Regions from separate parts of the Streptomyces sp. NPDC046881 genome, predicted to be linked through region 2. Evidence: riboswitches for the same ligand, from Rfam matches in the RefSeq annotation. Region 2 holds a riboswitch; each other region holds the start of a gene.

Region 1 (2,254 bases), on a different contig from region 2:
TGGCACCGTTGAGCACCGGGCGGTGCTCGACCCGGCCGCCGTAGGAGAGCGTCCCGCCCAGGCGGACGCCGAGGGCACCGGCGAAGGAGGCCTCCACAGGCCCGGCGTTGGGGCTCGGGTGCCGGTGCGCGTCGGCCTTCCAGGCGCGCAGGGCACCGCGCGGATCCGGTCCGGCCGCGGCGGCGAGCACGGCGGTCAGCCGGGCCCCCGGCCAGCCGGCGACGTCGTCGAGGCGGGCGGCGGCCCAGCCGAAGCGCCGGAAGCGGGGCGACCGGTGACCCACCATCGCGTCCAGGGTGTTGACCGCCCGGAACCCGAGCAGCCCCGGAACCCCGGCCACCGCACCCCACACGAGGGCGCCGACGACCGCGTCGGAGGTGTTCTCGGCGACCGACTCGACCACGGCCCGGGCGATGCCGTCGGCGTCCAGCGCCTGCGGGTCCCGGCCGCACAGGTGGGGCAGCCGCGCCCGGGCCGCCTCGACGTCCCCCGACTCCAGGGCGCGCCCGATCGTGCGGGCCTCCCGGGCGAGCGAGGTGCCGCCCACGACGGCCCAGGTGGCGGCGGCGGTCAGCGCGACGGAGGCGGTACGGGAGGGGCGTACGGTACGCGCGGCCAGTGCGCCGAGTGCGACGGCGCCGCCGGCGCACACGGCGGTGTGCAGGGCGCCCCAGCCGCGGTGGTCGTGCCACAACGCGCCTTCCGCGGCGCCCGCCGCCCGGCCGAACACGGCGACGGGATGTCCGCGGCGCGGATCGCCGAGAAGCAGGTCCCCGAGGACGCCGGCGGCGGCGCCGTACGCGTATGTGCGATCGGCACCCATCGGCTCAGCCGGCCGTGGGAACAGGAACGGGCCTGGTACGGGTCCTCGATCGGCAGCCGAGCATGGCGATATGTGTCCTCACTCAGGGTGTCCGCGCCCTGGTTCGACGTGAATCGGCGGTGAGAGTTCCTGGCTCCCGGGGTTCATTCCCCGGTGACAGTGGCGGGACCGCGCCGGATTCGCACCGGCTTCCTCTCCTGCCGCCGTACATGGCCTGGGCAGTCCACCACGTGCCCGGAACGGCCGTCAACCTGCCTTTGACCTGCGAGGGGAGAGTGTGCCGATCCCCACACCGCGGGGCGTGCGGGCCTGATGGGACAACGGCAGAGGCTCCCCTGCCCGACACGGGAAGGGGAGCCTCTCGGATGATCGGTCAGGCCTTGGCCACGATCAGGTTGATGCCGTACGCCACCGCCGCCGCGCACGCCGCGAAGCAGAGGTAGGCGCCGGTGACGGCGAGGCCGGCGGAACCGCCCTGCGCCACGGCCTTCTCACGGCGGTTCAGGCCCGCGATGCCGAGGGTGAACAGGGCCACCAGGCCCACCGTGACCACGAGGCTGACGCCGAACACGGAGCCCAGGGCTGCCCAGTCGATCTTCATAGTGCTTCCTTCGGTAACCGGGTGCTCGGGGTCAGACCGCGGCGGCCGGCGGGCTGGCCGGTTCGGCGGGGGCGGTGTTCTGCTGCGGGAACGCGAGGTCCAGCTCGGCGGCGACCGCGGCGGTGGGCGGCGGGATCACGGCGGCGATGGCGGTGGTGACCACACCGGCCGGCTCGTCGCTCTCCTCGACCACGTTGGTGTGGTCGACGACCTCGCGGCGGGAGATCTTCCAGATCGCGGCGCTCGCGGCGACGAGGAAGACGGCGACGACGGCGGTGCCCCAGTCACCCAGGCCGGTGACGGCCTCGGCACCCGCGCCGACCAGCGCGGCGGCCGGCAGGGTCAGCGCCCAGGCGACGAACATGCGGGTCGCGGTGGACCAGCGGACCACGCCGCCCTTGCGGCCCAGACCCGCGCCCATCACCGAGCCGGAGACGACGTGCGTGGTGGAGAGGGAGAAGCCGAGGTGCGAGGAGGCCAGGATGGCGGTCGCGGCGCTGGTCTGCGCGGCGAAGCCCTGGCGCGGCTCCAGGTCGGTCAGGCCCTTGCCCATGGTGCGGATGATGCGCCAGCCGCCGATGTAGGTGCCGAGCGCGATGGCCAGGCCGGCGGAGAGGATCACCCAGGTGGGAGGGTTGGAGCCGGGGGCGAGCGAGCCGCCGGCCACCAGGGCGAGGGTGATGATGCCCATCGTCTTCTGGGCGTCGTTGGTGCCGTGGGCCAGGGAGACCAGGCCGGCGGAGGCGATCTGGCCGACGCGGTAGCCCTTGCGGGTCGCCTCGCCGTCCGCGGTGCCGCCGATGCCGTAGGAGAACCGGGTGGCCAGCAGC
Region 2 (2,254 bases):
TGGACTGGAGGGAGCGGGAGACGACTTCCGTCCCGTGCTCGTGGGAGTGGGCGTCCTCGAAGCCGATCGCCTTGTCGACGCTCGGCTCACCGAGGAAGTAGGCCGCGATCAGGGCGAGCACGCCGGCCGCGAGGCCGGCGAGCATGCCCCGTACGAGGAGGTTCCGTACGGTTGCGGAATTCATGGGCGGGCGGTGTCCCCTCGCGTCAGTGGCAGGGGAAACCGAGCAGATGGCGGGCGTCGTGCACCCACTCGTGGACGTCCGTGCCGTTGAGCACGGAGGTGGCGCCCTGCTCGGCGCCGACGAAGTAGAGCAGGACCAGCATCAGGATGCCGAAGAAGACCGCCCAGGGAGCTATCGCCTTCAGCGGCAGCTTCGCGGGGACGGCGGGAGTGGTGGCGGTCGGCTGGGCGACGGTCTGCGCCATGGCAGAACCTCCTCTGGGAATTCGCGTCCCATCTCGGTGGTGCACAGGACGACGGCCCCGGGTCTGACTCACGGGCACCCTCGCGGGGCCCGCACACAGTGGCGCGACCGTGCCGGACTCTCACCGGCTTCCGTTATGCCGTCGTCGATTTCGGACAGACCGTACCGCGGGATCGGAGCCCCGCCAAGACCGCCTCCGACCGGCGTGATCTTCCTCTCGTGCCGGGTGAACGGCCGTGTGCCCGGTGGGTCGGCGGTGGCGCGATCCGACCGGTCCGGCTCAGGGCTCCGCGCGCCGGCGCGGTGGGGTGAAGGCGTACAGGTCGAGGATGTCGGGCCGGGGAGCCACGCCCGGGCCACCGGCGCGCACCCAGGCGACGATGTCCTCGGTCGCGTCGGGGTCGTTGACCAGCCCGAGCCAGACCGGTCGCGCGCCGGCGGCCCGGCCTGCGGTGGAGGGTTGTACGACGATGACGTTGGCCTGGTCGCACACGTCGAGGCAGTCGGAGACGCGCACGGGCATCTCCGCCCGCAACCGCGCGGTCTGCGCCGCGTGATCGCCCGTCACCTTGGGGCTGCCGCAGCAGCAGTCCCGGCACACGACGACCCGGCACGGCACCGGTCCGCCCGCTGTCTTTTCCGTCGGCCTGTCGGGCATACCGCGCCGCTCCCCTCCCGGGGAGATCCGCCCCGGTGTCGCATGAGGAGGCGACCGCGTGAGTCTCCTGGCTCCCGGGTCGTCGCTCGTCCCGCCTTCCCACCCCGTCGGGGGCGGTGGCCTGCCGGAACTCGCTCACCGGTCACAGTGGCGGGACCGCGCCGGATTCGCACCGGCTTCCTCGGACCGCCGTCGCCTTGTGTCGCCGGTCATCATGTCATCACCGGTGGCGGCCCGTCACCCGGCCGCCGTGCGGCGGGTCTCCCGCGCGCGGTACGCCCGCGGGAGACCCCTCGTCACGGGGCGAGCAGCAGCACGTCCGTGCGGGACTTGGCCGCCTCGAAACGACGGGCGACGTCCTGCCAGTTGACGACCTGCCACATCGCCTCGACGAAGTCCACCTTCTGGTTCCTGTACTGCAGGTAGAAGGCGTGCTCCCAGGCGTCGAAGACCAGGAGCGGGGTGGAGCCCTGGCCGACGTTGCCCTGGTGGTCGTAGACCTGCTCCACGATCAGGCGGCCGCTCAGCGGCTCGTGGGCGAGCACGCCCCAGCCCGAACCCTGCGTGGTGGCCGCGGCCTTGGACAGCTGGGTCCTGAAGGCGGCGAAGGAGCCGAAGGACTCCTTGATCGCCTCGGCCAGCTCGCCCACGCCGTCGGCGGCCAGGGGCTCGCCGCCGCCGTCCTTCGGACCGGTCATGTTCTGCCAGTAGATGCTGTGCAGGATGTGCCCGGAGAGGTGGAAGGCCAGGTTCTTCTCCAGGCCGTTGACCGAGCCCCAGGCGTCCTTGTCCCGTGCCTCGGCGAGCTGTTCCACGGTGTCGTTCGCGCCCTTCACGTAGGCCGCGTGGTGCTTGTCGTGGTGCAGCTCGATGATCTCCGGGCTGATCACCGGCGCGAGCGCCGAGTAGTCGTACGGAAGTTCCGGGAGCGTGTACAGCGCCATGTCCAACGTCCTCCGACGTTATTGCGAATAAGATGCAAGTGCAAGCTACCAGCAGGAACGGCTGAACGCCGATCAGTCCTTGGGCCTAGGACCGGATCCACGCCCAGCGGGCCGTCAGTCACCCGAAATGACTAATGACGGAGCGTGCATCCCTTGTCTCCACTGGGTCGTCGCCCATTCGGAGTTGCAGCCGTCCGAGGGACATGAGTCCGTTGGTGTCGTGTC
Region 3 (2,254 bases), on a different contig from region 2:
TTCCAGTACGCCAGCGCCGCCGCCCACACCACCACGAACAGGCCGACGATGAGGTAGCCGACGTTGTCCAGGTCGAGGCCGGCGATCCAGCCGGTGACGTCGTCGTGCAGGCCGAACTTCTCGTGCAGGACGCCGACCAGCTCGATGGTGCCGATGAAGAAGGCCACGGCGATGGACAGGCCGGTGATGGCGAGGTTGTAGAAGACCTTGCGGACCGGGTTGGAGAACGCCCACTGGTAGGCGAAGTTCATGAACGTGCCGTCGAGCGTGTCGAACAGGCTCATCCCGGCGGCGAAGAGCAGGGGCAGGCAGAGGATCGCGTACCAGGGCAGCCCGGCCGCCGCGCCCGAGCCCGCCATCACCATCAGCGTGACCTCGGTGGCCGTGTCGAAGCCGAGCCCGAACAGGAAACCCAGCGGGTACATCTGCCCCGGGCGCGAGACGGACCTGGTGAGCCGCCCGAGCACGCGGTTCATGAAGCCCCGCGAGTCCAGGTGCTGCTCCAGCTCCTTCTCGTCGTACGCCCCCGCGCGCATCGCCCGGAACACCTTGAGGATGCCGAGCAGCGCCACCAGGTTGAGCGCGGCGATGAGGTACAGGAACGTCCCGGAGACCGTCGTGCCGAGGAAGCCCAGCACCTGGTGGGTGGTGGACCCCTCGTTCGTCACCTTCCCCGCCAGCGAGGTGCCGCCCGCGATGAGCAGGGCCAGCAGCACCACGACACTGGAGTGCCCGAGCGCGAACCAGAACCCCACCGACACCGGCCGCTTGCCGTCGGCCATCAGCTTGCGCGTGGTGTTGTCGATCGCGGCGATGTGATCGGCGTCGAACGCGTGCCGCATGCCGAGGGTGTAGGCCGTGATGCCGAGGCCCACCCCGAACACGTCGGTGCCCACCTTGTAGTGGCGGGGCGCGACCAGGAGGTACAGGATCCCGAAGGCGACGACGTGCAGGGCGACGATCACCGCCATCAGCCCCACCGTCTTGACGGTGTCCTCGCGCCGCCAGCGGAAAGACGCAGCATCGGCCATCGGGTTCACGCTCCAACACCTCGTGGATCACTTCGTGACTGCCGTGGCCGGTCTCCTGGCTGACGGGTCGAACGTCCGCCGTCCCTGCCTTCCCGGTCGTACGACCAGTGGCCCGGCGGATGCCGGACGGAACGGGAACTCCCCGATCACAGTGGCGAGGGCCGCGTCGACCTTCCATCGACTTCCCGAACACCACGGCCCGTCCACCGTAGGCGGGCACGCGGTTTCCTGCATAGCCGCCTACCGGCGCGGGTAGGCAAGATCACAAACGCTGTGCGCCCTGCGCCGTCCGTCGCGTGGCGCCGTACCGCGCGTTCCCTTTCCGGGCAATGTGGACAGATACAGATTCCGTACCGTCGTCCGTCCCCCCATGGGAGCCCGTATGGCAGACCACTCGCCGGACCTCTCGTCCAGGAACCCCGACTGGTGGCGGCAGGCCGTCATCTACCAGGTCTATCCGCGCAGTTTCGCCGACGCCGACGGTGACGGCCTCGGCGACCTGCGGGGCATCGCCGAGCGGATGGACCACGTGGCCGCGCTCGGCGTGGACGCCCTGTGGCTGAGCCCCTTCTACCCCTCCGAACTCGCCGACGGCGGCTACGACGTCATCGACCCGCGCGGGGTCGACGAGCGCCTCGGCACGCTGGAGGACTTCGACGCCCTGGTCGCCGAGGCGCACCGGCTCGGGCTCAAGGTCGTCGTGGACATCGTCCCCAACCACACCTCGCACCTGCACCCCTGGTTCCAGGAGGCGCTGCGGGCCGGGCCCGGCTCGGCCGCCCGGGAACGCTACGTCTTCCGGCCGGGGCGCGGGGCGCACGGGGAACTGCCGCCCAGCGACTGGCAGTCGGTGTTCGGCGGCAGCGCCTGGCGGCGGGTGCCGGACGGGGAGTGGTACCTGCACCTCTTCGCCCCCGAGCAGCCCGACCTCAACTGGGACAACGAGGAGGTCCGCGCCGACTTCCGCACCACCCTGCGGTTCTGGTCCGACCGGGGCGTGGACGGCTTCCGCGTCGACGTCGCCCACGGCCTGGCCAAGGACCTCACCGAGCCGCTGCGGGACGTCGGCGACATCGGCGCGACCGGCGAGGAGGCGCTGCCCCGGGTGGCGCCGGGCAGCCACCCGTACTGGGACCGCGACGAGGTGCACGAGATCTACCGCGACTGGCGCAAGCTCTTCGACGCCTACAGCCCGCCCCGCACGGCCGTCGCCGAGGCCTGGG

What was found. Region 2 has a riboswitch for cobalamin ahead of ABZ923_RS32930 ((2Fe-2S) ferredoxin domain-containing protein). Riboswitches for the same ligand answer to the same signal wherever they lie in the genome.
Region 1: it holds a riboswitch for cobalamin, as region 2 does, so the genes downstream of both, ABZ923_RS09420 (cobalamin biosynthesis protein) here and ABZ923_RS32930 ((2Fe-2S) ferredoxin domain-containing protein) in region 2, are expected to answer to the same signal.
Region 3: it holds a riboswitch for cobalamin, as region 2 does, so the genes downstream of both, ABZ923_RS38605 (HoxN/HupN/NixA family nickel/cobalt transporter) here and ABZ923_RS32930 ((2Fe-2S) ferredoxin domain-containing protein) in region 2, are expected to answer to the same signal.

The regions. Positions count from the first base shown of each region.
Region 1 covers NZ_JBEYXJ010000013.1:44,374-46,627, forward strand. The annotation lists gene ABZ923_RS09420 (cobalamin biosynthesis protein) at 1-823, opposite strand, end outside; cobalamin riboswitch at 924-1,066, opposite strand; gene ABZ923_RS09425 (hypothetical protein) at 1,197-1,424, opposite strand; gene ABZ923_RS09430 (inorganic phosphate transporter) at 1,456-2,254, opposite strand, start outside.
Region 2 covers NZ_JBEYXJ010000101.1:25,816-28,069, forward strand. The annotation lists gene ABZ923_RS32920 (CbtA family protein) at 1-184, opposite strand, end outside; gene ABZ923_RS32925 (CbtB-domain containing protein) at 207-428, opposite strand; cobalamin riboswitch at 465-606, opposite strand; gene ABZ923_RS32930 ((2Fe-2S) ferredoxin domain-containing protein) at 708-1,085, opposite strand; cobalamin riboswitch at 1,146-1,268, opposite strand; gene ABZ923_RS32935 (superoxide dismutase) at 1,382-2,029, opposite strand.
Region 3 covers NZ_JBEYXJ010000160.1:12,133-14,386, reverse strand. The annotation lists gene ABZ923_RS38605 (HoxN/HupN/NixA family nickel/cobalt transporter) at 1-1,031, opposite strand, end outside; cobalamin riboswitch at 1,059-1,243, opposite strand; gene ABZ923_RS38600 (glycoside hydrolase family 13 protein) at 1,414-2,254, shown strand, end outside.